3 regions of the Microbacterium sp. NPDC078814 genome follow, and region 2 is predicted to be linked to each of the others. Evidence: predicted binding sites of a transcription regulator. Region 2 holds the regulator's gene; each other region holds the start of a gene.
The links. Region 2 encodes LexA, which represses DNA repair genes until DNA is damaged. Its sites were predicted from a motif close to TCGAACANNTGTTCGA; they were not measured.
Positions count from the first base shown of each region.

Region 1: the regulator LexA is predicted to act here: its motif matches at 1,953-1,968, upstream of recA (recombinase RecA).
Region 3: the regulator LexA is predicted to act here: its motif matches at 2,390-2,405, upstream of AB0300_RS15995 (DUF222 domain-containing protein).

Region 1 covers NZ_JBFBLT010000004.1:126,314-135,880, forward strand. Annotated here, with positions in the region: gene AB0300_RS09445 (regulatory protein RecX) at 1-322, opposite strand, end outside; gene recA (recombinase RecA) at 712-1,758, opposite strand; gene AB0300_RS09455 (DUF3046 domain-containing protein) at 2,019-2,243, opposite strand; gene AB0300_RS09460 (helix-turn-helix transcriptional regulator) at 2,262-2,570, opposite strand; gene AB0300_RS09465 (CinA family protein) at 2,712-3,200, opposite strand; gene pgsA (CDP-diacylglycerol--glycerol-3-phosphate 3-phosphatidyltransferase) at 3,197-3,772, opposite strand; gene AB0300_RS09475 (DNA translocase FtsK) at 3,772-6,486, opposite strand; gene AB0300_RS09480 (ribonuclease J) at 6,578-8,254, opposite strand; gene dapA (4-hydroxy-tetrahydrodipicolinate synthase) at 8,308-9,285, opposite strand; gene AB0300_RS09490 (NUDIX hydrolase) at 9,364-9,567, shown strand, end outside.
Region 2 covers NZ_JBFBLT010000001.1:29,724-39,290, forward strand. Annotated here, with positions in the region: gene rplT (50S ribosomal protein L20) at 1-194, opposite strand, end outside; gene rpmI (50S ribosomal protein L35) at 227-421, opposite strand; gene infC (translation initiation factor IF-3) at 494-1,108, opposite strand; gene AB0300_RS00155 (DUF1844 domain-containing protein) at 1,366-1,764, shown strand; gene AB0300_RS00160 (SseB family protein) at 1,783-2,580, opposite strand; gene priA (bifunctional 1-(5-phosphoribosyl)-5-((5-phosphoribosylamino)methylideneamino)imidazole-4-carboxamide isomerase/phosphoribosylanthranilate isomerase PriA) at 2,564-3,310, opposite strand; gene hisH (imidazole glycerol phosphate synthase subunit HisH) at 3,423-4,058, opposite strand; gene hisB (imidazoleglycerol-phosphate dehydratase HisB) at 4,055-4,672, opposite strand; gene AB0300_RS00180 (histidinol-phosphate transaminase) at 4,669-5,754, opposite strand; gene AB0300_RS00185 (LysM peptidoglycan-binding domain-containing protein) at 5,823-6,191, opposite strand; gene AB0300_RS00190 (hypothetical protein) at 6,348-6,476, opposite strand; gene lexA (transcriptional repressor LexA) at 6,475-7,161, shown strand; gene metE (5-methyltetrahydropteroyltriglutamate--homocysteine S-methyltransferase) at 7,244-9,553, opposite strand.
Region 3 covers NZ_JBFBLT010000009.1:79,707-89,273, reverse strand. Annotated here, with positions in the region: gene AB0300_RS16000 (glycosyltransferase family A protein) at 1-967, shown strand, start outside; gene AB0300_RS15995 (DUF222 domain-containing protein) at 1,016-2,359, opposite strand; gene AB0300_RS15990 (extracellular solute-binding protein) at 2,624-3,697, shown strand; gene AB0300_RS15985 (ABC transporter ATP-binding protein) at 3,733-4,749, shown strand; gene AB0300_RS15980 (iron ABC transporter permease) at 4,751-6,610, shown strand; gene AB0300_RS15975 (LacI family DNA-binding transcriptional regulator) at 6,607-7,629, shown strand; gene AB0300_RS15970 (metallophosphoesterase) at 7,672-8,550, shown strand; gene AB0300_RS15965 (hypothetical protein) at 8,555-9,064, opposite strand; gene AB0300_RS15960 (hypothetical protein) at 9,140-9,567, opposite strand, start outside.

The DNA of each region.
Region 1 (9,567 bases), on a different contig from region 2:
GGCGTCCCATCGAACGCGCTTTGGTCCGGGCGAACTCCAGGGCCCGCTCCGCATCGTCGTCGGGCAGCTCGTCGAGCGCGGCGTCGATGACGTCACGAGGAATGCCCCGCTGCGCGAGCGCACGAGACAACGCGACCCGCCCCTGGCCCTTGCGTTCGACGCCGGACGTGACGAGGAGCTCGGCGAGCACGGCGTCGTCGAGGTATCCGCGCCGTACGAAGTCGTCGATCACGTCTTCGACGGCGTCCGTCGCAAGCCCGTGCCCTTTCAACACCAGCCGGGCCTCGGAGACGGACAGTGACCGCGTGCGGAGCTTCCGCACCAACGACTCCTCCGCCGTCGCTCGGATCTCCGCCGCCGAGGGGCCGTTCTCCGTGCCCTCTCCCCCTCCGGTCGACCGGGACGTATCGCCGACGGCGCGCAATGTGGTGGTCTTCCCGCCCCGGGAAGCGGCCCGCGCCGAGGCACCCCGGGCGGGGTGCCTCGCGCTGGGAGAACCGTCGTCGACCGACGGGGACCCTGCCGACGTGGGCTCGTGCCACGTCGAGCGCCAGAGTCCCGCCGCGTCCGCGGGTGGCCCCGACCGCGCAGGCGGTGCGGACGACGACTCGTCTGCACCGCCTGCGGCTGGATGCTCCGCACGCGTGGGTCCGCCGAAGAGAGGGATGATGGGGGCGATCCGCTCGGAATCGCCCCCACGCTGGTCACTCATCAGGCCGGGCGACGCTCGGCCAGCTCATCAGCACCCGGAGCGGCGGCCGGGCCGCCGATACCGAGCTTCTGCTTGATCTGGCTCTCGATCGCCAGGGCGATGTCGGCGTTGTTGAGCAGGAACGTGCGCGCGTTCTCCTTCCCCTGGCCCAGCTGATCGCCGTCGTAGGTGTACCACGATCCCGACTTCTTGACGATGCCGTGCTCGACGCCGAAGTCGATCAGGCTGCCCTCGCGGGAGATGCCGACGCCGTAGAGGATGTCGAACTCCGCCTGCTTGAAGGGCGGCGCCATCTTGTTCTTGACGATCTTGACGCGGGTGCGGTTACCCACGGCGTCCGTGCCGTCCTTGAGCGTCTCGATGCGGCGGATGTCCATACGCACGGAGGCGTAGAACTTCAGCGCCTTACCACCGGCAGTGGTCTCCGGCGAGCCGAAGAACACGCCGATCTTCTCGCGCAGCTGGTTGATGAAGATCATCGTCGTGTTCGTCTGGTTCAGACCACCGGTGAGCTTCCGCAGCGCCTGCGACATGAGGCGGGCCTGGAGACCCACGTGGGAGTCTCCCATCTCGCCCTCGATCTCCGCACGCGGCACCAGGGCCGCCACCGAGTCGACGACGATGAGGTCGATGGCACCGGAGCGCACGAGCATGTCGGCGATCTCGAGAGCCTGCTCACCCGTGTCGGGCTGCGAGACGAGAAGGGCGTCGATGTCGACGCCGAGCTTCGCGGCGTAGTCGGGGTCGAGCGCGTGCTCCGCGTCGATGAATGCCGCGATACCGCCGGCCCGCTGGGCGTTGGCGATGGCGTGCAGCGTCAGCGTCGTCTTACCCGAGGACTCCGGGCCGTAGATCTCGACGATGCGGCCACGCGGCAGACCTCCCACGCCGAGGGCGACGTCGAGGGCGATGGAGCCGGTGGGGATGACGGCCACAGGGGCACGCTCATCGCTGCCCAGCCGCATGACCGAGCCCTTTCCGAACTGGCGGTCGATCTGGGCGAGGGCGGTCTCGAGGGACTTCTCGCGGTCGGCGGGTGATGGCATGGTGTGCTCCTTCTGCGCGTGTGCTGCCGCCTGTAGGCTGTCGCGGCTCTTCCGGCGGAAGGAACTCTCCGACAAGGCGTATGGCTTTTCAGCCTGGACCTCACGGTACGGCGGGCCTCCGACATTGCGTCGAGGAGCCGGGGATCGTGGGGACCAGAACCGTCTGACCACTTGTGCAGAAGACTACGCCTGGTTCGAACAGATTTTCGACAACACGCACGTTCGGCGTGTCGGACTTCCGCACACCCGGGAAGCCGCCGTCACCGGCCGCGCGGCTCCAGACGCCCCACGCCGTGGCGACGGGATTCGGGGACATCCATGTCGGCGCAGAGCGCGAGCCAGATGTCGCGCGGAGGTACCCCGGCTTCGAGAGCCTCGAGCGCCGTTCGTCCCCCCATGCCGGAGAGCACGAGGTCATTCACCAGAGAAGATGCTCGGGTATGGAACTCGGCGTCGACGGCGCGCAGGAACTCACTGCGTCGCATCAGGGTGATCTCCGAGTGTCAGCGGAGCGAGAGCTCGGGCTCCACGGACGCGACCAGGTCGTCCGGAACGACGTCCGGGAAGACCTGGATGCCTTCGAGCACCGAGATGCGGTCCCCGACCTCGCGCATGATCGTGGAGATGGGGACGTCGAGCGCCTCTGCCACCGAGGCGAGGATCTCGCTCGAGGCCTCCTTCTGTCCGCGCTCGACCTCGCTGAGGTAACCGAGAGCGACGGATGCCTTGCTCGCGACCTGCCGGAGCGTCCGCCCCTTCTGCAGACGGAAGTCCCTCAGCACGTCGCCGATCTCCTGTCGTACAAGAATCATCGGAACCTCCTCCGCAGTTCGTGAATCGAGGTCTCCCTCGAAGAGACGGCCAGTCTAGTCCTCCTGGCTTGCACAGAATCTACCCTTGCACTCTGTGGTTTAAATGTGAGCACATCCGTATCAACATGACGCGGCGGGCCGCTATTCCCGCAGCGCAGCGGCCAGCACATCGAGGACCGCCGCGACCGTCTGTGCTCGCACCGCGTCGCGGTCCCCCTCGAAGTGGAACGGTCGGGTCCGGCTCACTGTCGGGGTGACCACGCCGATGTGGACGGTGCCCACGGGCTGCCCATCCGGGGACTCCGGGCCCGCGATCCCCGTGGTGGACACCCCGACATCGGCGGGGAGACCATCCACCGCGACGGCGTCGCGCACTCCGGCAGCCATCTGCCGCGCGACCTCCGGGTGCACCGGCCCGTATCGCTCCAGCAGGTCGGTGTCGACGTCGAGCAGCGTGTGCTTGACGGGGGTGGCGTAGGCGACGACGCCGCCGAGGAGCACGGCGGAGGCGCCGGGAACCGCGACGAGCGCCGCGCACACCGCACCGCCGGTGAGCGACTCCGCGACACCGACGGTCCAGCCTCGCTCACGCAGAGCGTCCAGAGCCTCGGCCGGTGTCGTGCCGCTCATCGGCTCTGACGCGCGCCGCGCACCTGCGCGACGATGTAGTCGATCCCGCTGACGACGGTGAGCACGAGCACGATGACCATGAGGACGGTCGTCACGACGGTCCACGGGCCGAGCCCGATGAACACGTGCAGCGGCAGGAGAGCCCAGCCGAGGGCGACCCCCTGGAAAGCCGTCTTGATCTTGCCCATCCAGGCGGCCGCGACAACGTGCTCGCTCGCGACGACCAGCCGATGGATGGTGATCCCCCACTCGCGGACGAGGATGATCACGACGATCCACCAGGAGACCTCGCCCAGGATCGCCAACCCGACGAATCCGGCGCCGGTGAGGAGCTTGTCCGCGATCGGATCCCAGAGCTTGCCGAAGTCGCTGACGATGTCGTAGCGACGTGCGAGGTAGCCGTCGACCCAGTCGGTCGAGATGGCGACGATGAAGAGGACGGCGGCGATCCAGCGCACGGTGAGATCGGCGAGGCCGTACGTCCCGCCGACGAGCAGGAGGACGAAGAACACCACGGCGAGCGGGATGCGCGCCACCGTGATGGCGTTGGGGAGCTGCCGAGGGATCGCCATCAATCGCGTCCCGTCAGGCCCCAGGCGTCTTCGTCGCCCTCCGCTTCGACGACCGGCAGGCCGTCGTACTGCGCCTCCAACGGGTCCCGTTCGGCCGGCGGCACCGCTGCGGCGGCGGGCGCAGCCGGAGCCGCAGGAGCCGACGGAACGTCTTCGCCGCGGAGCTTCGCCATGACCTGCGGCAACTGCTCGGGGGTCGCGAGCACATCGCGCGCCTTCGAGCCCTCCGAGGGACCGACGACCTCGCGCGACTCGAGGAGATCCATGAGGCGTCCGGCCTTGGCGAAGCCGACCCGCAGCTTGCGCTGCAGCATCGACGTCGATCCGAACTGCGAGGAGACGATGAGCTCGGCCGCCGCGAGCAGGAGCTCGAGGTCGTCGCCGATGTCCTCGTCGACCTCCTTCTTCTTCGCCGGCTCCATCGCCTCCTGGACGTCGGCACGGTACTCGGGACGCGCCTGACGCGTGACGTGCTTGACGACCGCGTCGATCTCCTTCTCGTCGACCCACGCACCCTGCAGTCGGAACGGCTTCGACGAGCCCATGGGCGAGAAGAGCGCATCACCCTGTCCGATGAGCTTGTCGGCGCCGGGGCTGTCGAGGATCACGCGGCTGTCGGTGACGCTCGTGACCGCGAACGCGAGACGGGACGGCACGTTCGCCTTGATGAGGCCGGTGACGACGTCGACGCTCGGGCGCTGCGTGGCGAGCACCAGGTGGATGCCGGAGGCGCGGGCGAGCTGCGTAATGCGGACGATCGAGTCCTCGACGTCGCGCGGGGCGACCATCATGAGGTCCGCGAGCTCGTCGACCACGACGAGGAGGTACGGGTACGGCTTGAGCACCCGTTCGCTGCCCGGGGGCACCTCCACCTCCCCCGCACGCACGGCGCGGTTGAAGTCGTCGATGTGGCGGAAGCCGAACGACGCGAGGTCGTCGTACCGCATGTCCATCTCCTTCACGACCCACTGCAGCGCCTCGGCGGCCTTCTTCGGGTTCGTGATGATGGGGGTGATCAGGTGCGGGACACCGGCGTAGCTCGTCAGCTCCACACGCTTCGGGTCGATGAGGACCATGCGCACGTCGGACGGGCGCGCCCGCATGAGCAGGCTGGTGATCATCGAGTTCACGAAGCTGGACTTACCGGACCCCGTCGAGCCCGCCACCAGGAGGTGCGGCATCTTCGCGAGGTTGGCGACGACGAAGTTGCCGCCGACGTCCTTGCCGACGCCGATCGTGAGCGGGTGCGTGCTCTTCTGCGCGGCCGCCGACCGCAGCACGTCGCCGAGGGCGACCGTCTCGCGGTCGGTGTTCGGGATCTCGATGCCGATCGCGCTCTTGCCGGGGATCGGCGAGAGGATGCGCACGTCGTTGGAGGCGACCGCGTAGGCGAAGTTGTTGCTGAGCTGCAGGATCTTCTCGACCTTGACGCCGTGGCCGACCTCGACCTCGTACTGCGTGACCGTCGGACCGCGGGAGAAGCCGGTGACCTTGGCGTCGACCTTGAACTGGTCGAGGACGCTGGTGATCTGCTCGACGATGCGGTCGTTCGCCTCCGAGCGGGCCACCGAGGGCGGTCCCTCGGACAGCACACCCGGCGACGGGAGGATGTAGGGGGCCACGGGGGCCTGCGGACCGCGGTCGCCGGGGCCCTCGGTGCCGAAGCCGTCCAGTCCGGGCAGCTCCGGCATCTCGCCGGTGTCCGACTCGTCGTCCAGCAGCGCGGTCGTCTGCTGCTCCGCGAGCGCGTCGGTCACGGAGCGCACGTCGCTGAGCACCTCGGTCGCCGCGTCGTACGGGTTCGCCACCGTCACGGCCTGGTCGTATGCGGGGGTGGCCTCGGTGGTGGACAGGAGCGCGGTGATGTCGTCGGACGCGAGCGTGCCCTCGTCGGGGTCTTCCTCGCGACCGGTCTTGTTGCGTCGCCACCAGGGCAGCACGTCCGGGTCGTCGACCTTGTCGGCCTCGTCGACCGCGGCCGCGGTGTCCTTCGCCGGCTTCTCCGGGCGCTCCGCGTCGAACATCCACGCGTAGAGATCTCCCAGCCGGGCACCGATGCGGTTCGGCGGGGTCTTCGTGAGGATGAGGATGCTCAGGGCGGCGAGCAGCCCGAGGATGAGGTACGCCGGGATGTCGGTGAGGTACGTCAGGGGCTGGCCCACGAGCCACCCGAGCAGGCCACCGGACTCGCTCAGCGCGGGCATGCCCTGGTTCGGGTGGGGACGAGGGCCGGCGACGTGGAAGATCCCCGCCAGAGCGAGCACGAACATCCCGAAGCCGATACCGATGCGCCCGTTGTCGTGCACGGACGACGGATGCCGGAACAGCCATCCCGCCAGGAGGAGCAGCAGCACCGGCATGATGAAGGCCACCCGACCGACGAAGAGCCCCACCGAGTAGGCGCTGATGTTCGCCGCGACCTCGTTGCCGATGAAGAACCACTCGTTGACGGCACCGAGCGCCGCCAGGATCACCAGCAGGAACGGGAATCCGTCCCTGCGGTCGTCCTTCTGCAGCGTTTCCGGCCCGAAGGCCCGGAAGAGTCCGCCGACGCCGTGCGCGAGCCCGTTCCAGGCGCGCGCGGCGACGGGCGGCTTGTCCGCCTCGTCGATGTACTTCTTGGGTGCGGGCTGCGCCTTCGGAGCCGCCTGCCGCTTGGGGCGCGACGGGGCGCTCGTCGAGGCGCGCTCGGTCTTGGTGCTGCTCCTGGCCATGCCTCCACGGTACGACCCGCGACCGACATCTCCGCGTCACCACGCGGAACTCGACGATCACGGCGCGCGACGGCACGCCGTGATCCGAGGGTCAGGCCTCGATGACGAGAGGGACGATCATCGGGCGACGACGCAGCTTCTGGTTCACCCAGCGGCCGATCGTCCGACGGACGACCTGCGACAGCGCGTGCGTGTCGCGCACGCCGTTGCCGGACGCCTCCTTCAGCGCGGCGACGATCTTCGGAGCGACGTCGTCGAACACGGCGTCGTCCTCGGCGACGCCGCGCGCGTGGATCTCCGGCCCCGAGATGATGCGCCCGGTCGCGGCATCCACGACGACGATGACCGAGATGAACCCCTCCTCGCCGAGGATGCGACGGTCCTTGAGGTCGGCATCGGTGATCTCGCCGACGGTCGAGCCGTCGACGTAGACGAACCCGAGGTCGAGCTGCCCGGCCACCCGGGCGACGCCGTCCTTCAGGTCGATCACGGTGCCGTTGGAGGCGATGATCGTGTTCTGCTCGGGGATCCCGGTGTCCTGGGCGAGCTTGGCGTTGGCGATCAGGTGCCGGTACTCCCCGTGGACAGGGAGGACGTTCTTCGGCTTGAGGATGTTGTAGCAGTAGAGCAGCTCGCCGGCCGCGGCGTGCCCCGACACGTGCACCCGCGCGTTGGCCTTGTGCACGACGTTCGCGCCCAGCTTCGTGAGCCCGTCGATGACGCGGTAGACGGCGTTCTCGTTGCCCGGGATGAGGCTCGACGCCAGGATGACCGTGTCGCCCTCGCTCACCTCGATGGCGTGGTCCATGTTGGCCATGCGGCTCAGCACGGCCATCGGCTCGCCCTGCGAACCGGTCGACATGTAGACGATCTGCTCGTCCGGGAGGTCGCGTGCCTTCTTGAAGTCGATCAGCACGCCCGCCGGCACCTTGAGGTAGCCGAGCTGCTCCGCGATCGTCATGTTGCGGACCATGCTGCGGCCGAGGAACGCGACCCGACGCCCGTGCGCGTGCGCGGCGTCGATCACCTGCTGCACGCGGTGCACGTGGCTGGAGAAGCTCGCGACGATCACGCGGCGCGGAGCCTTGCCGATGACCTGGTCGAGGACCGGGCCGATGGAGCGCTCCGTGGGCGTGAAGCCGGGGACGTCGGCGTTGGTGGAGTCGACGAGGAAGAGGTCGACGCCCTCCTCCCCCAGGCGCGAGAACGCGCGCAGATCGGTGATGCGGCCGTCCAGGGGCAGCTGGTCCATCTTGAAGTCGCCGGTGGCGAGGGCCATGCCCGCGGGGGTGCGGATCGCGACGGCCAGCGCGTCCGGAATGGAGTGGTTCACCGCGACGAACTCGAGGTCGAACGGCCCGACCTTCTCGTGCTGGCCTTCCTTCACGGTCAGGGTGAAGGCCTTGATGCGGTGCTCCTTCAGCTTCGCCTCGACGAGGGCGAGCGTGAGTCCGGAGCCGATCAGCGGGATGTCGCTCTTCAGCCGCAGCAGGTACGGAACCGCCCCGATGTGGTCCTCGTGCCCGTGCGTCAGCACCACGCCCACGATGTCGTCGAGACGGTCACGGATCGGCTCGAAGTCGGGGAGGATGAGGTCGACGCCGGGCTGGTGCTCCTCCGGGAAGAGCACCCCGCAGTCCACGATGAGGATCTTGCCCGCGTACTCGAACACGGTCATGTTGCGACCGATCTCCCCCAGGCCGCCGATCGGGATGACCCGGAGCGTCCCTTCGTCGAGAGCGGACGGTTCGGCCAGGGGAATGGACATGCTGTCTCCTCAGTCGGACACTCCACGCGTCCGTTCGTTCAGGGTGACGCGGCTCAGCGCGTCGTGCCGTGCACCTTCGGCAGGGCGCCGCCCGCGGCCGCGTTGCGGTCGGGCCGGAAGTTCGAGAAGTCCGCCCCCGGCACGCCGCTGACGAGATCGAGCTCGTCCTCGATGAGGGCGGCCTCCCACTCCTCCGGGCCGACGAGGGGAAGGCGGACACGCGGACTGGAGATGCGGCCCAGCCCGTGCAGGATGTACTTCGCGGCGACCGTGCCGGGGACGTGCGTCATGACGGCCCGGACCAGCGGTTCCAGCCGCTTGTGCTCGGCGGTCGCGGTGGCGAGGTCGCCTCGGTTCACCGCATCGATGATGGTCCGGTACGGAGCGGCGGCGACGTTCGCCGTCACGCCGATGAGGCCGGTCGCCCCGATCGACAGGTGCGGCAGCACGTTCGCGTCGTCACCGGAGAAGTACATGAGGTCGGTCTGGTTGAGCACACGGCTCACCTCGGAGAAGTCGCCCTTGGCGTCCTTCACCGCGAGGATGTTCGGGTGCTTGGCGAGCCGGAGGATCGTCTCGTACTTGATCGGGACACCGGTCCGCCCGGGGATGTCGTACAGGATGACCGGCAGGTCGGTCGCATCGGCGACGAGCCGGAAGTGCGTGAGGATGCCCGCCTGCGTCGGCTTGTTGTAGTACGGCGTGACGATCATGATGCCGTCGGCGCCGGCCTTCTCGCTGGCCTTGTACAGCTCGATCGCATGCGCGGTCTCGTTCGATCCGCCACCCGTGATGATCTTCGCGCGTCCCGACGAGACGGACTTGCCGACCTCGACGAGCTTGAGCTTCTCCGGGTCCGTCAGGGTCGAGGTCTCGCCGGTCGTTCCCGTCACGACGATGCCGTCCGCGCCTGCGGTGATCACGTCATCGATGTGCTTCTCGACGGCGGGCCAGTCGACTTCGCCGTCGGCCGTCATCGGAGTGACGAGCGCGACGAGAACCTGTCCGAAGGGGTTGCCCGAGTGCGTCATGCGTCCAGCGTATCGGGTCGGATGCCGCTGTCGCGGACGGGTCCGGTCCTCCTCCCCTGTCGGCCGTAGGCTCGCACCATGGGTTGGATCACGCACGCCTCACGCACGACCTACGAGAACGCCTGGATCCGCGTCCGGGAGGACGACGTCACCGGACCGGGTGGCCGGGGCGTCTACGGCGTCATGACGGTGCGGAACCCGGCGGTGTTCATCGTCGCGATGGACGCCGACGACCGAGTCTGCCTGGTCACCGTCGATCGCTACACGATCGGCCCGTCCGTC
Region 2 (9,567 bases):
ATGCGCTGGATCCACAGACGACGGAAGTCGCCCTTGCGCTTGCGGCGGTCCCGGTACGAGTAGACCAGGGAGTGGATGACCTGTTCCTTGGCCTTCCGGTAGAGGCGCGAACGCTGACCGCGGTAGCCGGAGGCGCGCTCGAGGATGACCCGACGCTTCTTGTGGGCGTTGACCGCCCGCTTGACTCTTGCCATTTTCCTGTGTTCCTATCCTGCGATCGGGCGCGTCAGCGACCGAGAAGCTTCTTCGCGACCTTGAAGTCCGCCTTCGCGAGCACCTGGTCCTGGTTCAGACGACGGGTGCGACGGCTCGACTTGTGCTCGAGGTTGTGGCGCATCCCGGCCTGCTGCTTCTTCAGCTTGCCGCTGCCGGTGATCTTGAAGCGCTTCTTAGCACCCGAGTGGGTCTTCTGCTTCGGCATCTTCTCTTCCTTCGTATGGCGCCTTCTCAGGCGACGGTGTCAACCCGCGGTGCGGGAGTTCTGGGGGCGGACCTACTCCGCCTTGGCGTCCGCGGAGGCGTCCGCGTCGTTCTTCGCGTCGCGCGCGGCCTGCTTGTTCGCGGCGCGCACGGCGTTCTGCTCCTGCTTCGCCTCGGACTTGCTCTTGTGCGGCGCGACGACCATCACCATGTTGCGGCCGTCGATGGTCGGGTTCGACTCGACCGTGCCGAACTCGGCGACGTCCTCGGCGAACTTGCGCAGCAGACGGACACCCTGCTCCGGGCGCGACTGCTCGCGACCGCGGAAGAGGATCATGGCCTTGACCTTGTCGCCGGCCTTGAGGAAGCCCTCGGCGCGCTTGAGCTTCGTCGTGTAGTCGTGCGCCTCGATCTTCAGACGGAAGCGGACTTCCTTGAGGATCGTGTTCGCCTGGTTGCGACGCGCTTCCTTTTCCTTCTGCGCGGCCTCGTACTTGAACTTGCCGTAGTCCATGATCTTGACGACGGGCGGCTTCGAGTTCGGGGCGACCTCGACGAGGTCGAGATCGGCTTCCTGGGCGAGACGCAGCGCTGCCTCGATGCGGACAACGCCGATCTGCTCACCCGCGGGGCCGACGAGGCGGACCTCGGGGACGCGGATGCGCTCATTGGTACGGGGATCGCTGATGCGGAGCTCCTTAGACGATGTGATTCGGCCACCGCGATACTGTCTGCATCCCGGGCGAAATCGGAGTCGTCCCCCACCCGCCGGCTCTCAGACGCCGGCTCCGCACCCTGGCTACCGGTCCTCTCGTGACGAGCGGAGCCGGCGGAGCGCAAGACCCGGTAGCCTGGAACGGCAAGCGCGGGTGGGAAGTGAATCCTCTTTCGTTCCGGAGCACGACGCTCCGGAGCCCGCCAAAGTCTAACAGAAAGCAAGGCGAAGTGACGAACCAGGCATCGGACGAGGCGGCCCGCGAGCGCGAGGAGCGATGGGCTCGGCAGGAAGAGGCAGCCTCCTCGGCCGTCCGTGACATCGCCGACGTCCCGGCCGTCGAGGTGATCACCACCGCCGCCGTGCACCTCATGAGCGCGGCAGCCGTGAAGCTCGGCCTCGCGGACGACCCGGACGCCGCGGCCCAGCTCGACCTGGACGAGGCGCGCAAGCTCATCAATGCCCTCGCGGGGCTCATCACCGCCGGCGCCCCGGAGATCAGCGACATGCACGCCCGGTCGCTGCGGGACGGCCTCCGGTCGCTGCAGCTCGCCTTCCGCGAGGCCTCGACGATCCCCGACCCGATCGGCAAGGGGCCGGGCGAGAAGTGGACCGGCCCCGTCACCTGATCCGGCCGACGCTCCGCCTCAGATGCTGCGGCGGAGCTTGACCGTCAGCGAATCGGCGAGGACGGCGATCCGGTCGTCCGCCGCCCAGCGCTGAGCGAGCCGCGCGAGCACGGCATCCAGGACCTCTCGCTCCAGGCCATCGACGAGCTCCAGGACCACGATGAGCTCCGGTCCGCGGAGGCGCGCGTCCGGGTCACCCGGCGCGACGGAGACGTCGATCACGGCGAGCTCGTGGGCGATGCTCTCCCGGAGGGCGGTGACGACCTCGGGAGAGAGGAAGCTCGGCTCCCAGGCGTGCCCCTGCGCCACGGCCCAGACGGCGGGGCGGCGGATCACGAACTCGGTGTCGGACGTGGGGTCCAGCACGATGAGATCGGTGTCCTCCGACGACGCGGCCAGGGCCGCGCGAACGGCCTCGACCGGGATGGGGCGGGCCGACGGGTCCCAGCGCTGCATCGTCTCGACCGACGAGAACACCGGCTGGACGCGGCGCCCGTCCGGTGCGGCCACGGTGACGATCGAGAGCTCCTGCGTCTTGTCCACCGCGAGACCGCTGGGCGCCACGCCCTCCTCGCCCCTCTCCGCGATCAGGGGCACGAGCACCCGGGCGGAGCGGAACGCGTCGACGACCTCGGCCTGACTCCCCTCGCCCGCACGGAAGCGATGCAGCGCGGCGAGCAGAGCCGGGTCCGCCGAGCCGTCGTCGGCCGCGTGCGGATTCGACTCGAAGCTGCGCCCCTCCCAGGGGACGCCGGCGGAATCGGCCCGGTTGTGCGACTCCGGACCGCAGGCGTGCGGATCAGTCTCCGGCGACATCCAGGGCCTCCGCGAGCGTGAAGGCGCCCGCGTACAGAGCCTTCCCGACGATGGCGCCCTCGACGCCCAGGGGCACGAGGTCGCGCAGCGCGGCGATGTCGTCGAGGTTCGAGATGCCGCCGGACGCGACGACCGGCTTCGGCGTGCGCGAGGTCACCTCGCGCAGGAGTTCCAGGTTCGGGCCGCGCAGCGTGCCGTCCTTGGTCACGTCGGTGACGACGTAGCGGCTGCAGCCGGCGTCCTCGAGGCGCTCGAGCACCTCCCAGAGGTCGCCGCCCTCCTTCGTCCAGCCGCGCGCCGCGAGGGTCGTGCCGCGGACGTCGAGGCCGACGGCGATCGCCTCACCGAAGCGGCTGATCACGTCGGCCGCCCACTCGGGGTTCTCCAGAGCGGCGGTGCCGAGGTTGATGCGGGCGGCGCCGCTCTCCAGAGCGGCCTCCAGGCTCGCGTCGTCCCGGATGCCGCCGGAGAGCTCGACGTTGACGTTCTTGAACTGCTTGATGACCTTGCGCAGGATCGGCGCGTTGCTGCCGCGTCCGAACGCCGCGTCGAGGTCGACGAGGTGGATCCAGGAGGCCCCCTGCGACACCCACTCCCCTGCCGCGTCGAGCGGGTCGCCGTAGCTCGTCTCGGTCCCGGCCTCCCCCTGCGTGAGACGGACCGCCTTGCCGCCGGCGACATCGACCGCGGGAAGGAGCGTGAGCGAGGGGGACTGCGCGAAGTCGTTCATGGGGTCCTTGGTTCGGGTGGGTCTGCGGCCCGAGCGGGCACGAGAGACGAGGGTAGTCCGCCGCGGGGCGCGGGACAAACCGCGTGACGCCGGGCGCCGACGCAGCTGGGGGTCAGAGGCTCTGCACCCAGTTCCGGAGCAGCTGGATGCCGGCGTCCCCGGACTTCTCCGGGTGGAACTGCGTCGCCGAGAGCGGGCCGTTCTCGACGGCCGCGAGGAAGGGGCCGCCGTAGGTCGCCCACGTGAGCACGGGCTGCGGGAACGGCGGGATCACGTCGAGCTCCCAGGACTGCGCGGCATAGGAGTGCACGAAGTAGAAGCGCTCCTGCTCGATGCCGCGGAACAGGACGGTGTCCTCCCCCGGCTCGACCGTGTTCCAGCCCATGTGCGGCAGGACCGGCGCGTCGAGCTCCGTCACAGCACCCGGCCACTCGCCGAGGCCCGCGGTGTCGTGCCCCCGCTCGACGCCGTGCTCGAACAGCACCTGCATGCCGACGCAGATGCCGAGCACCGGTCGGCCCCCCGCGAGACGACGGCCGATGATCTCGTCGCCGCCGTGGGCGTGCAGGGCGTCCCGCACAGCCTGGAAGGCGCCGACACCGGGCACGACGAACCCGTCGGCCTCCAGCGCCTCGGCGCGGTCGCGGGTCAGCACGGCATCGGCTCCCGCGGCGACGAGCGCCTTCACGGCGGAGTGGACGTTGCCGGACTCGTAGTCGAAGACGGCGACCCGCGGCGCGGCGCTCACAGCGCCCCCTTGGTCGACGGGATGCCGTCGACGAGAGGATCCAGGGCCTTCGCCTGGCGGAACGCCCGCGCGAACGCCTTGAACTCGGCCTCGGCGATGTGGTGCGGGTCGCGCCCGCTCAGCACCCGCACGTGCACGGTCAGCGCGGCGTTGAAGGTGATGGCCTCGAAGACGTGCCGCACGAGGGATCCCGTGAAGTGCCCGCCGATCAGGTGGTGCTCGAAGCCCGCGGGCTCCCCCTCGTGCACGAGGTACGGGCGGCCGGAGATGTCGACGACCGCCTGCGCGAGCGCCTCGTCCAGGGGGACGAGGGCGTCGCCGTACCGGGAGATGCCGGACTTGTCTCCGAGGGCGGCCAGGACCGCCTGGCCGAGCACGATCGAGACGTCCTCCACGGTGTGGTGCGCGTCGATGTGGGTGTCCCCGGAGGCCCGCACGGTGAGATCCGTCAGCGAGTGCTTGGCGAACGCCGTGAGCATGTGGTCGAAGAACGGCACCGAGGTGTCGATGCGGCTCGCACCGGTGCCGTCGAGGTTCAGCTCGACCTCGACGGTGGACTCCGACGTGCTGCGCACGCGGCTCGCGGTGCGTGCGGTGGGCGCGGGGATGGTCATGATGCCGATCCTATCGAGGCCAGGGCGTCCAGGAACGCCGTCGTCTCCGCCTCCGTGCCGGCGCTCACCCGCAGGTGGCCGGGGATGCCGACGTCGCGGACGAGCACACCGCGGTCGTACAGCTGCTGCCACGTCGCCTGCGGATCCGCGACGCCGCCGAACAGCACGAAGTTGGACCACGAGAGGTGCGGGGTGTACCCGAGGGCTTCGAGCGTCGCCGTGATGCGGTCCCGCTGCTCCACGATCTCCTGCACCATGCCGAGCATGACGTCGGCGTTGCGGAGGGCGGCGACCGCGGCGGCCTGCGTCAGAGCGCTCAGGTGGTACGGCAGTCGCACGAGCCGGAGCGCGTCGATGAACGCCGGGTCGGCCGCGAGGTAGCCGACGCGGGCGCCGGCGAAGGCGAAGGCCTTGCTCATCGTTCGGGAGACGGCAAGGCGCGGCCGTCCTTCCAGGAGGGTGAGGGCCGACGCCGCATCCCGTGGCGCGAACTCCTGGTAGGCCTCGTCGACGATCACGACGCCGCGGGCCGCCTCGTAGACGGCCTCCACGACGTCGAGCCCCAGCGGGGTGCCGGTCGGGTTGTTCGGCGAGCAGAGGATCACGATGTCGGGGTCGGCCGCGCGCACCTGCTGCGCCGCCTCCTCCGGGGTGACCGTGTAGTCGGGCTGACGGGTGCCCGCGATCCAGGACGCGCCCGTCCCCTTCGCGATGAGCGGGTACATGGAGTACGTGGGCGCGAATCCGAAGGCCGTGCGTCCCGGCCCGCCGAACGCCTGGAAGATGTGCTGCAGCACCTCGTTGGACCCGTTGCCCGCCCAGATCTGCTCCGGCGTGAGGCCGTGACCCAGGTAGTCGGCGAACGCCTCCCGCAGCGTCGTGAACTCGCGGTCCGGGTACCGGTTCACGTCTCGGATCGCCACGGCGATGTCATCGAGGATGTCGCTCGCGACCTCGTCGGGAACCGGATGCGTGTTCTCGTTGACGTTCAGCGCCACCGGCAGCGGGGCCTGCGGCGCTCCGTATGGGGTGAGTCCGCGCAGATCGTCGCGGAGCGGGAGATCGTTGAGGGAGAAGGTCACCCTTCCCATCTTAAGAGGAGCAGGGAGAGCCGAGGTCATCGTGACGATTCGGCCGGGAGGACTCGGCGTCAGTCGGTGTACCGCGCCGGCAGTGCGAGCTCCTGGCCGACCTGGAGCTCCCCGCCGCGCAGCAGGTTCATGCGGGTGATCTCACCGATGACATCCCGCGGGTCGGCCTCGGGAGCGATGCTGCTCGCGATCGACCAGAGGGTGTCGCCGGGCATGACCGTGACGGTCTCGACGGAGACGGCCGGCGCGTCCGCGCCGGAGGCGGTCGCGCTGCCCCCGCTGAGCGCGGCGAAGGCGATGCCCGCCGCGAGCGGGACCGACGCGAGCGCGAGCAGAGTGCGACGGCCGCGTGCCGTGATCCGCAGCCGGGTGGCCGGACGGGCCGATGCCGGGAGGGCGGTCGCGGTGCTGAGGCTGATGCTGCTCATGTCTGCTCCTTACTGTCCCGGCGCCGGAGCCCGGGGAGGTTGGCGTAGCTTTCGCATCCGCGCCTCGGCCGGGAGCCGTGGATGCGAAGCTACGTTCCGAAGATATCTTCGAGTTCGAACATCTGTCAAGCTGTCTTCGAAACCATGCCCCGCGAATCAGCCGACACGCTCGAACAGATCTTCCAGATCGGCGCTTTTCTCGGATACGGTTTCGATAAGGACACCCCACCACGGGCCACCGACATTCGAAGCGGCACGTCGGATCACGCAGTGAAGGAGCACCATGAGCGACACCTCAGCCCTCGAGTCCGAGGCGCCGCGCACCCGCCGTCGCAAGAGCCTCAGCCCGAAGCAGATGGCGATCCTCGAGGTCATCCAGGCCTCGATCGCGCAGAACGGCTATCCGCCGAGCATGCGCGAGATCGGCGACGCCGTCGGGCTCAAGTCGCTGTCCAGCGTCACCCACCAGCTCGGTCAGCTCGAGCTCAGCGGCTACCTGCGGCGCGACCCGGGCAAGACGCGTGCCATGGAGGTCCTGATCGACCTGCCCGGCACGGGCGCGGAGAACCCGGCGGACGTGGCGACCCCCGTGGGCGATGCCGCACTGGTCCCACTGGTGGGGCGTATCGCCGCGGGCGTGCCGATCACGGCGGATCAGCAGGTCGAGGAGATCTTCCCGCTCCCCCGGCAGCTCGTCGGCAAGGGCGACCTGTTCATGCTCAAGGTCTCCGGGGAGTCGATGATCGACGCCGCCATCTGCGACGGCGACTGGGTCGTCGTGCGCTCGCAGAACACGGCGGAGAACGGCGAGATCGTGGCTGCCATGCTCGACGGCGAGGCCACCGTCAAGGTGCTCCGTCGTCGCGACGGTCACACGTGGCTGCTCCCCCGCAACTCTGCCTTCGAGCCGATCCTGGGCGACGAGGCGGTCGTGCTCGGCAAGGTCGTCGCGGTCATGCGCGCCGTCTGAGTCCCCGCATCGTCGGTGAGACAACAACGAAGGCCCTCCCGGGCGCACCGGGAGGGCCTTCGTGTGTCCGGGGACGACCGCGTCAGGCGGTGACCACCACGTCCTCGCGCACGCGCCGCGTGGCCTCGACGATGTTCCGCAGCGACGCCGTGGTCTCGGCGTATCCGCGGGTCTTCAGACCGCAGTCCGGGTTCACCCAGAGCTGACGGAGGGGGATCTCCTCCACCGCACGCCGCAGCAGGGACTCGACCTCCTCCACGGTGGGCACGCGCGGCGAGTGGATGTCGTACACGCCGGGGCCGATGCCGTGGTCGAAGCCCACCTCGGCGATGTCCGCGACGACCTCCATGCGACTCCGGGCCGCCTCGATGGACGTGACGTCCGCGTCGAGCGCACGGATCGCGTCGATCACGACGCCGAACTCCGAGTAACAGAGGTGGGTGTGCACCTGGGTCGCCGCCGCAGCGCCGCCCGTGGCCAGACGGAACGAGGCGACGGACCAGTCGAGGTACGCCGGCTGGTCGGCCTGCTTCAGCGGGAGCAGCTCCCGGAGCGCCGGCTCGTCGACCTGGATCACCTGGATGCCCGCGGCCTCCAGGTCGGCGATCTCATCGCGGAGCGCGAGCGCCACCTGGTTCGCCGTCTCCCCCAGCGGCTGGTCGTCGCGGACGAAGGACCACGCGAGGATCGTGACGGGGCCCGTGAGCATCCCCTTCATGTGCTTCGCCGTGAGCGACTGCGCGTACGCCGACCAGCCGACCGTGATGGGCGCGGGACGCGAGACGTCTCCCCAGAGGATCGACGGGCGCGTGGCTCGCGAGCCGTACGACTGCACCCAGCCGTGCTGCGTGACCGCGAAGCCGTCGAGGTTCTCCGCGAAGTACTGCACCATGTCGTTGCGCTCCGGCTCACCGTGCACGAGGACGTCGAGACCGAGGTCCTCCTGCAGGGAGACGACCGCCGCGACCTCACGGCGCAGGAACTCCTCGTAGTCGTCCTCGGGGATCTCGCCGCGGAGGAACTGGGCGCGGGCGCGGCGGATGTCGCCGGTCTGCGGGAAGGAGCCGATCGTCGTCAGGGGCAGCGCTGGCAGGCCGAGGGCGTTCTGCGCCTCCTCCCGCTCCTGGTACGGGGCACGGGCGAAGTCGGCGTCGCTCAGCGCACGGGAACGCACCGCACCGTCGCGCACACCGGGAGCGGTCAGGCGGTCCTGCAGTGCAGCGGTCGCGGCGTCCAGCTCGGCCCCGATCGCCGTGCGCCCTTCGGACAGGCCGCGGGCGAGGGTCACGACCTGCTGCCCCTTCTGATCCGCGAAGGCGAGCCAGGAGACGAGGCGCGCGTCCAGCGCCGTCTCGTCCTCCACGTCGTGCGGCACGTGCAGCAGCGAGGTCGAGGTCGATGCCGACACCGGGGCCCCGAGCGCACGGAGCGCCTCCAGAGAATCGAACGCCGCGGACAGGTCGCCACGCCAGATGTTGTGACCGTCGATCACACCGCCGACGAGGGTCTTGCCCTCGAGGCCCGGCACCGCGTCGGGCACGGTGCCGCGCACGAGATCCACGGCGATGGCCTCGACGGGGGCGGCGGCCACGGTCGCGAACGTCGCGCCGAGGCTCGCGTACGGGGCCGCGACGAGGATCGAGGGACGCTCTTCGGCGTTCCCGAGCACCGCGAGCGCGCGCTCCGCGGCGGAGGCGAGCTGTGCGGTCGTCGCCGGCAGGGACTCGCTCACGAGGGCGGGCTCGTCGAGCTGTACCCACTCGGCGCCCGCGGCGCGCAAACGGGCGAGCAGGTCGACGTAGACGGGCAGCACATCCTCCAGCCGCGAGAGCGGCTCGAAGCCCTCCGGCGCGTCGTCCGACGCCTTCGCGAGCGCCAGCAGCGTGACCGGTCCGACGACCACGGGACGCGTGACGAAGCCGGCGGCGACGGCCTCGGCGACCTCGCGCACCAGGCGGTCGCTGGCGAGGGAGAACACCGTCTCCGGACCGATCTCCGGCACGAGGTAGTGGTAGTTCGAGTCGAACCACTTCGTCATCTCCAGCGGCGCCCGCTCGCCCTCGCCCCGGGCGACGGTGAACAGGGCGGAGAGGCCGATCGACCCGTCGGCCTCGCGCAGGTCGTCGAAGCGAGCAGGGATCGCGCCGACCGTGACGGCGGCGTCGAGGACCTGGTCGTAGAAGGAGAAGGACTCCGGGATGGACGAGTCCGTGCGGCCGAGGCCGAGCCCCGCCAGGCGCTCGCGGGTCGCCGCGCGCAGGTCCGCGGCCGTCCGCTCCAGCTCCTGCTCGTCGATGCGGCCGGCCCAGAACGCCTCGACGGCCTTCTTGAGCTCGCGGCGACGGCCGATGCGGGGGTAGCCGAGGATGGTGCCCTCGGGGAATGCGGTCATGGTGTTTCCTTTCG
Region 3 (9,567 bases), on a different contig from region 2:
CTATGCGTGGGTGAAGGAGCCGGGGAGCGCGAGCTCGGCCCGCATCGAGCCGGAGTCGTACTTCCCGCATCTGGAGACCGTGCTCGACGTGGTCGAGGCGAACACCGAACCGGGGAAGGTGCGGGATCGGCTGCTGCGGCACTGGTTCCGCGGCAAGATCCTCAACAGGATCGCCGGGCGACGGATGGTGAAGTACCCGGCGGAGTACCGCGACCGTCTGCTGGACGTGGTCGTGCCGCTCACGCAGCGTCGTTTCGGACCCGGCGTGGACGCGGGGCTGTCGTTCCCGCAGCGCATCCGCGCCGCTCTGCTGCGCGCCGACCGCCGCGACGACCTGCTCGCCTTCGCCGCCTTCGAGGCCGAGACGACCTGCACCGCCGCCGTGACCTCGGCGCGCTGGTCGCGGGGAGGGCTGCAGCTGACCGTGCGCGTCCGCGTGCGCCGGAACGGCGAAGAGGCCTTCGTGTTCGAGACGGTCGGCTCGGCGGATCATCTGCTGTCCCTCCCGCTGTCGACGACGGAGGATCTTCCCTCGGGCCTGCTGAACGCCCGCAAGGAGCGCCGTGCCGACCGGGTCGACGTGGTCGCGCAGGACACCCCGGAGCCGGGCCAGGCCGCGGAGTCCACCGCGGGTTCGGAGCGCAAGGTCGGCGGGCGCCGACCGAAGCGCCTCGACGCGGTTCCCATCGCCGTGGACCCCATGAAGGTGTTCCGCGAGGACGGTGCGCGCGACGCCGATCTGTCGGTCGCGGTCCGCGTGGCCGGCTGGGTGTTCACGGCGCCGCTGACGGCCGCCCCGGACGTGGTCGCACACCTCGGCCGCTCGCCCCTTCTCGCGGGCCGGCGGGTCGAACTCGTGCGGAACGACGACGGCAGCCTGCGCCTGCACCGGGAATGGCCCGGAGGCGCCTGGCGTGACGCCCTGGCACGCACCGCGCGACGCGTGCGCTCCCGCCTCCGCCGCTGACAGCCCCACAACGCCCCGCGCCCGAACTCCCGCACCCGCGCACCGCACTCAGGCCGCGACATCGAAGCGCGCCCGTCCGCCCAGCCGGGGCGTCCGCCGCGGGTCGACCCACGCCGGCGGGAGGAACCATGGCCGGCCGGCCACACCGGAACCCTCGATGACGATCTCCCACCCGTTGTCATGGATGCGGTGGTGACAGGTCTCGCAGAGCAGGATCCCGTTCGAGAGATCGGTCGGACCTCGGTCGCGTTGCCACCAGCGGAGGTGGTGAGCCTTCGTCATCCCCGGGGGAAGCCCGCACATCGCGCACCCGCCGTCCCGCTCGACCAGCGCCAGGCGTTGGGCTCGGGTGAAGAGGCGCTTCTCGCGACCCCAGTCCAGGACCTCGCTCGCCCCGCCGAGCACGCAGGGGATGACGCCGCCACCGGCAGCCATCCGCCGCGCGGCACCGATGTCGATCACCTGGTCGAGCCCGTCGATCGTCGCCGACCCGGTGCCGACCTGGAGATCGTCGAGGGACACGCGCACGACCACCGTCGCCCCCGCGAGCGGCACCCGATCACCCTCGCACCCGAGCACATGCCCGCAGAAGAGGGCCAGCGCATCGGCCTGGATCATCGCGACCGAGCGCCGGTCGGCGTCCGGCGACCCGGCGTCAGGCGCATCGAGGCGGGCGGCGAACACGGCGGACACGTGCCCGCGGATCGCAGTGACGACCGGCGCCGCGGTCTCGGCATCGAGCTGCGCGTGCAGGTGCACCATGCCGTCACGCTCGAAGAGGCGCAGTCCGCGCCGAGCGCGCTGCGCCTCCGCCCGCGGCGCCACGCCGTCGGGGTCGAGCCACGCTTCGGCGCGGAGGACGAGTTTGCGCACCGCATCGAGCTCGAGCCCCTCGGCTGTGGCGGCCAGCACCCGCTCCGCCTCGGCGATGCGTTCCGCTCCCGCGGCCACGCGGCAGCGGTCCAGCAAAGCGACGAGGAGACCAGCCGCCGGCGCTCCGAGGGCACCCGACGCGAGCGCTTCTCGGAGGAGCGGGTACCGCGCGGGCAGCGGCGCGCCGAGCAGATCGCTTCGCGGGGCGGTCGCCTCTCCCACCTTCACCAGACGCTGCGCCTCGCCCGTCGAGATGCCTGTCATCGCGGCGATGAGCTTCGCCGCCGTACGGTACCCGCGTTGCTTCGCCAGGCTGTCGGCACCGAGCTCGGCGCGCGACTCCCGGGCGATGCCGGCCGCCACGTCGACGTGCAGTGCATCGAGCCGGCGCCGCAGGAGTCCGATCGCGTCGGCGACGTCGACGAGCTGCGCGCGGGAGAGCTCCGGCGCATCGCCCGCGGCGCCCCACGCCTCGTCGAGACGCTCCATCGCCTCGCGCAACCCGGACATTTTCGACATGCTTCATTTTATCTTCCAGTGGCCCGACTTTCGAAGATTTGTTCTAACGGATGCCGGCATTCCGCCCGACCGACAGGGATCTCGCGTCCGGATCCGGCGCAGACCCCCGCCCGTTCACCTCATCGCATCCTCGCGTTCACGCCGCGCGCCTATCTTGAGTGCGGACGCGCGACCGCGCTCACGAAACCAGACAATCTTTGTGCCTTCAGCACAAGAACCGGTAGTGTCGCATCGACACACCTCGAAGGCGAGAAAGGGACGAACATGGCCGACAGGCAGCAGAGGCGCTGGGCGCTCATCGGATCGACGGCCGCGGCGGCGATCGCGCTCACCGGATGCACGGCGGGCGGCGACGGAGACGCGGGCGGCAGCGACGGCGGCTCCGGGGACACCCTCATCGTCTACACGAACTCCAACAGCGACGGCCGCGGTGAGTGGATCACCGAGAAGGCGGCGGACGCGGGCATCGACATCGAGATCGTGGGTCTCGGCGGCGCCGACCTGACGAACCGCATCATCGCGGAGAAGAACAACCCCGTCGGCGACGTGGTCTTCGGCCTGAACAACATGTTCTTCGAGCAGCTCAAGACCGAAGAGGCCATCACGGCCTACGAGCCGAGCTGGAGCGGTGAGGTGCCCGCGGACGCCGGCGACCCGAAGGACGGCGCGTTCTGGCCGCTCGTGGAGCAGGCGATCGTCACGGTCTACGACGAGAACCGCATCAGCGACGCGCCCACCGACCCCGACGACCTGTACACCGACGAGGCGTTCGCCGGCCGCTACGAGGTCAACCCCGCGCTCGGCCAGGCGACCCCGCAGCTCGTGCTCGCCAGCATGCTCACCCGTCACCTCGACGAGGACGGCGACCTCGGCGTGAGCGACGAGGGCTGGGACCTGGTGAAGTCGTACTACGCCAACGGCTCCCCCGCCGTGGAGGGCACCGACCTCTACGCCCGCATCACCCGCGACGAGGTGGACTACGGCGTGCTGCCGTCGAGCGGCATCTCCGCCCGCGACGAGGAGTACGGCACCAGCACCGGGATGATCGTGCCCGAGTACGGCGTCCCCTACGTGACCGAGCAGATCGCACAGATCAACGGCACAGACAACGAGGACAAGGCACAGGAGTTCATCGACTGGTTCGGCAGCGCCGAAGTGCAGGGCGAGTTCGCCGCGGAGTTCAACGCCATGCCGGTGAACGAGGGCGCGGTCGAGAAGGCCAACCCCGAGGTCGTCGAGCTCATGGGCACGCTCGACCGTCAGGACATCGACTTCGGTTTCGTGAGCGAGAACCTCGGCGCCTGGGTCGAGAAGGTCACGCTCGAGTACATCGGCTGACCCGCGCAGTCCCGCACCGGCAGAGAGAGAAGACGATGATCCGTTTCGACGACGTCGAGGTCGTGTTCGGCGACCACCGTGCGGTCTCGCACCTCGATCTGGAGATCCAGGAGGGTGAGTTCTTCACCCTCCTGGGTCCGTCCGGATGCGGCAAGACCACCGCCCTGCGCACGCTCGCGGGGTTCATCGAGCCGACCGGCGGCCGCATCCACATCGCGGGTCGCGACGTGACCCGCGTGCCGAGCGAGAAGCGCGGCGTGGGCATGGTGTTCCAGAACTACGCGCTGTTCCCGAGCATGAACGTGCGGGAGAACATCGCGTTCGGCCTCTCGGTGCAGAAGGTGTCGAAGGCCGAGCAGCGGCGGCGCGTGGACGAGGTCGCCGACCGCACCGGGCTCGCCGCGTCGCAGCTCGAGAAGAACGTGGCGGAGCTGTCCGGCGGCCAGCAGCAGCGCGTCGCCATCGCCCGGGCGCTCGCCCTCACCCCCAGCATCCTGCTGCTCGACGAGCCGCTGTCGAACCTCGACGCCAAGCTCCGCGTGCAGCTGCGCGAACAGCTCAAGGAGCTGCAGCACGAGGTCGGCGTGACCACCGTGTACGTCACCCACGACCAGGAGGAGGCGCTCACCCTCAGCGACCGGATCGCCGTGCTCGACGCCGGGACGCTGCAGCAGGTGGGCACCCCGGAGGAGATCTACGACCGCAGCGCGACGCCCTTCGTCTGCCGGTTCATCGGCGAGAACAACCGCCTCAGCCCCGCGCAGCTCGTCGCGATCGGCGCAGGCCTCGACGCCACGGCCGAGAGCTACGTGCGGCCGGAGAAGCTGCACCTGGCGTCGCCGTCCGCGGCCGCCAGCGGCACGGCGTCGCTCGACGGTACCGTCGCGGAACGCACGTACCACGGCAGCCACAGCGTCTACACGGTGTCGGCGGCCGATGGGACGCTCCGGGTGAGCGTGCCGGCCGCGGCGAGCGCGCACCGCTGGGACGTCGGCGACGCCGTGCGCATCGACGTCGACCCGCGGTGGATCCTGCAGTACCCGGCGGCGTGACATGAGCGCTCCGCAGAACGACTCCCGCCCGGTGCCGCCGCCGTCCGCGGCCATGACCGACGCGCCCGGCGCCCTGACGACCGAGGCCGCCGAGGCGGGCACCGCGACGAAGCCCCGCCTCCGCCGCGGACGGCCCGGCAGCGTGCGCGCGATGCTCCGCTCACCGCTGGCCTGGGTGACCGGCATCGTCGTGATCTGGTTCGCCGCGGCCTTCCTCGTGCTGCCGAACGCCGAGCTGCTCGCCGCGACCTTCTTCCCGGACGGCCAGTTCAGCATCCGCGCCGTCGAGAAGCTCCTCGGCAGCGAGCGCGCACTGAAGACGCTCGGCAACAGCTTCCTCCTCGCGATCACGCTGTCCGTCACGGTCAACGTCGTCGGGGTGTTCATCGTGCTGGTGACGCAGTACTTCCAGGTGCGCGGCGCCAAGCTCCTCTGGCTCGGCTACGCCACGACCCTGATCTACGGCGGCATCGTGCTCGCCGCCGGCTACAACTTCATCTACGGGAAATTCGGCTTCATCACGAACCTGATGGTGAACATCTGGCCGGACATGAACCGGGACTGGTTCTCCGGCTACTTCGCGGTCGTGTTCGTGATGACGTTCGCGACGACGACGAACCACATGCTGTTCCTGTCCTCGTCGCTCGGCAAGGTCGACTACGCGTCGATCGAGGCGGCGAAGCTCATGGGCGCGTCGACCTGGACGATCCTGCGCCGCATCGTACTGCCGGTCATGAAGCCGATGCTCTTCGCCGTCACGGTGCTGACGTTCCTCATCGGTCTCGGGGCCCTGACCGCGCCGCTCGTGCTCGGCGGCCCGGACTTCCAGACCGTCGCCCCCCTCATCATCGACCTGTCGCGCAGCCCGATCACGCGCGACATCGCGGCGCTGCTGGCGATCGTCCTCGGCGTCGCGACCATCATCCTGCTCGCGATCATGAACCGCGCCGAGAAGTCCGGCGTGTACTTCTCGGTGGCGAAGGTGGCGACGCCGATCCAGAAGCAGCGCATCCGCAACCCGTTCGCGAACGCGGTCGTGCACGTGGTCGCCTACCTGCTCTGGGTGATCTACCTCATCCCGGTCGTGCTCATCGTGATCTTCTCGTTCGTGGACGCGCGGAGCATCCTCGCCGGGTCCATCACGCTCGACAGCTTCACGCTCGACAACTACATCACCGTGTTCTCCAGCGCGGCGGCCCTCCGCCCGTTCATCGTGAGCGTCGTCTACAGCGCCCTCGCCGCGGTCATCGTGGTGGGCGGCCTGCTGTTCGTCGCGCGGATGATGCAGAAGCACCGCAACCTGCTCACCACGGCCATCGAGTACGTGCTGCACATCCCGTGGATCCTGCCGATCGTGCTGATCGCGCTGGCCTTCGTGATGGCGTTCGACGCGCCGCAGCCCCTCGTGGGCAACATCGTGCTCACGGGGACGCCGGTCCTGCTGCTCGTCGCGTACATCTGCGTGAAGATCCCCTTCACGCTGCGGCTGCTCAAGGCCGGGTTCGCGTCCGTGCCGGACTCCCTGGAAGACGCCTCGCGCATCCTCGGCGCCCGCTCGCTGACCACGTTCCGGCGCGTGCTCATCCCGCTCGTGCTGCCGACCGCGGCCGCGATCACGGCGCTGAACTTCAACAGCCTGCTCGACGACTACGACGCCGCGATCTTCCTCTACCACCCGCTGTACAAACCGCTCGGCGTCGCGATCCAGGAGAGCACGCGCGGGGAGAACAACCTCGACGCGATGCCCATCACGTTCGTCTACACCGTGCTGCTCATGATCATCATGGGTGTCACCATGTATCTCGTGTATGGACGAGGTTCGCGCGCCGGAGCGCCCCGCCGACGGAAGCAGCGCGCATGAGCGGGGCGGAGGCCGGGACGCCCGCCCTGCGGGTCACGATCAGCGACGTCGCCGCCGCGGCCGGGGTGTCCCGCGCGACGGCGACCAGGGCACTGAAGGGCGAGGGCCGTTTCGCACCGGAGACGCAGGAGCGCATCCTGGAGGCGGCCGAGCGACTCGGGTACGTGCGAAACACGATGGCCGCGGAACTCGCCGCCGGACGCACCGGCACCGTCGGCCTCATGCTGCGCGACGCGAGCAACCCCGCGTACGGTCTCCTCTTCTCCCGGTTGCAGGAGGAGGCGCATCAGCGCGGCCTCGACCTCGTGACCGTCACGATCGGCGCCGACGAACAGGGCGCCAAGCAGGTGAATGCGTTGCACCGGCTGCTCGGCATGCGCGTCGCGGGACTCATCGTCGCCACCGGCGGCATCTCCGCGGCGCAGCTCGAGCCGTTCGCCGACCAGGTGCCGATCCTCCGTGCCGGGCGCGTGGAGTCGGCGGGCCGCATCCACACCGCCCACTACGACGACGAGGGGCACGGACGCCTGCTCGCGGAGTACATCGTGGCGCTCGGCCACCGGACGGTCGTCGTGCTCGCCGGAAGTCCCGAGGCCTCGTACCCCGAGCACCTCCGCGCGCTCGCGATGCAGGAAGTGCTGACCGCGGCGGGCGTCGCCGTGACGATGATCTCGGCCGGCGCGCGTCCCGACGACGGCGTCGACGAAGCCTTGGCAGCCGTGCACGCTGGGGCGACCGCGGTGATGTGCGCCTCGGACTACCGGCAGCTCGCCGTCATGCGCGCCGCCCGCGCGGCCGGGCTCCGCGTGCCGGAGGACGTGAGCGTGACCGGGTGCGACGGCATCCTGCCCGGCGCCGATCTGCTCGGGCTCACCACGCTGCGGATTCCCGTGGAGGCGGTGGCCGCGGCCGCCGTCGAGACCATGCAGCAGCTGCTCACCGCGGACGAGCCGGAGACGCTCGTGCGCCGCTCGTTCACGGGAACGCTCGTCCCCGGATCCACGGCCGCCGCCGTCTGACATCTGCCCCGACCTGCCTCCGTCCGCCGACCAGGAAGAGACATGATCCTCACCGAACACCCTCGCCCGTCGCACACCTTCGTGCACATCTCCGACACGCACCTGCCGGGTGAACGGTCGCCGCTGTACGGGAGCGGGGCCGACGCCGACGCGAACCTCGCGGAGATGCTCGACCGGCTCGTCGCCTCGGGGCTCCGTCCCGACGCGCTGCTGTTCACGGGAGACCTGACGGACCGGGGCGATGCCGCCGCCTACCAGCGCCTGCGCGAGCTCGTGGCGCCTGCCGCCGCGGCGCTCGGCTGCGAGGTCGTGTGGGCGGCCGGCAACCATGACGACCGCCGTGCCATGCGATCGGAGCTCGGACTCGCGGGGGCGGGTGACGAGCCGATCGTCGAGGTGCGGTGGTTCGGGGGGATGCGCGTCATCGTCGTCGATTCGACGGTGCCCGGCGCGCATTGGGGGGAGGTGCCGTCGTCGCAGCTGGATCGGCTGGAGGGAGAGCTGTCGACGGCGGCACCGCAGGGCACGCTGCTGCTCATCCACCATCCGCCCCTGCCGACGGTGCTCGACCTCGCCGTGACGGTCGAGCTGCGGGATCAGGACGCGCTGGCCGCGGTGCTGCGGGGGTCGGACGTGCGGGGCATCCTCTCGGGGCACGTGCACCATCCGTCGTTCGGCACCTTTGCCGGGATCCCCGTCGCCGTGGCCTCGTCGAGCGCGTACGGGCAGGACCTCGCGCAGCCCGTGGGTGCCACCCGCGGACAGGACGCCGCGCAGGGCTACAACCTCGTGCACGTGTACGCCGACACCATCGTGCATTCCGCCGTCTCGCTCGAACGTGGGGCGGACGTCGGCGAGCCGGTCGCCGCCGACGAGGCCGGGCGACGGATCGCCGGCGTCGGGATCGACTGGCGGGACTAGGCCGTCACGAGGTCGTCATCGGCGTCACCTCGACGTCGATCGAGCCGAACGGGAACGGGCTGACGACGCTCCAGGAGTCGCCGGTGAACTGCTCGATCGGGATCAGCGCGAACCACACGTGCGAGACGACGATCGCGACCACGACCAACAGCCCGACTCCGCGCAGGGCCCACTCCAGGGTGCGAAGCGCCGCGCGCTCGTCAGTCGCCTTCATCACGCGACCCAGCGCGAGCAGCACCATGACGGCGATGGCGATGTAGACGAGGGGGCTCGGCGCGAGCGTGAGCTGGATGCACTGCGGAGCCTCGTCCACGGGCTGACCCGCGGAGTCGATGAACCCGCCGTTCGCGTCGACGCCGCCGGGGCAGATGCCCTTGCTGGCGGTCATGAACACGGGGTAGAGGAATGCGGTGATCAGCGACCAGAGGAGGGCGCGGCGGATCGCGGCGATGACCACGGCGCCGGGGAGCGCGGCGGATGCCGTGTCCGGGGCGGTGGAGGGGGCGAGCGACATGCGGGGCTCCTTCGGGGCGGTCGTGTTCATCCTGGCGGATGTGAGGTGTGGGCGGAAGGGGGCGGGTAACAGCGCCTAGGGCGTGAGCACTCTCGTCTTGGACTCGTCGTAGAGGTACTTGCGCTCGGAATCGATCTCGACCAGGGCGCCGCGCGTATCGCGGAACCACCACGCTCCCGCCGAGTCGCAGAAGGTGAGCTCCACGTACGGCGCGAGCTTCCGCGAGGGACCCTTGGCCCAGGTGAGCCAGCGCTCGAGCCCCCGCTCGGTGAGCCGGACCTCCATCGGGTTCCGCCCACTCGGCGGAACCACTCGCGTCTTCGCCGCATAGGAGCAGACGCTGCCGAGCTGTATGCCGAGCGTCACCTCGTACACCGGCGCGGAACCGAGATTCTGGACCCGGAGCTCGACGTAGCTCTCGCCGTCCTCCCCCTGCCGGATCACGGTCCACGCGGAGACCATCTCGGCCTGCTGACGTTTCATCGCCGCTGACGCGCGATCCT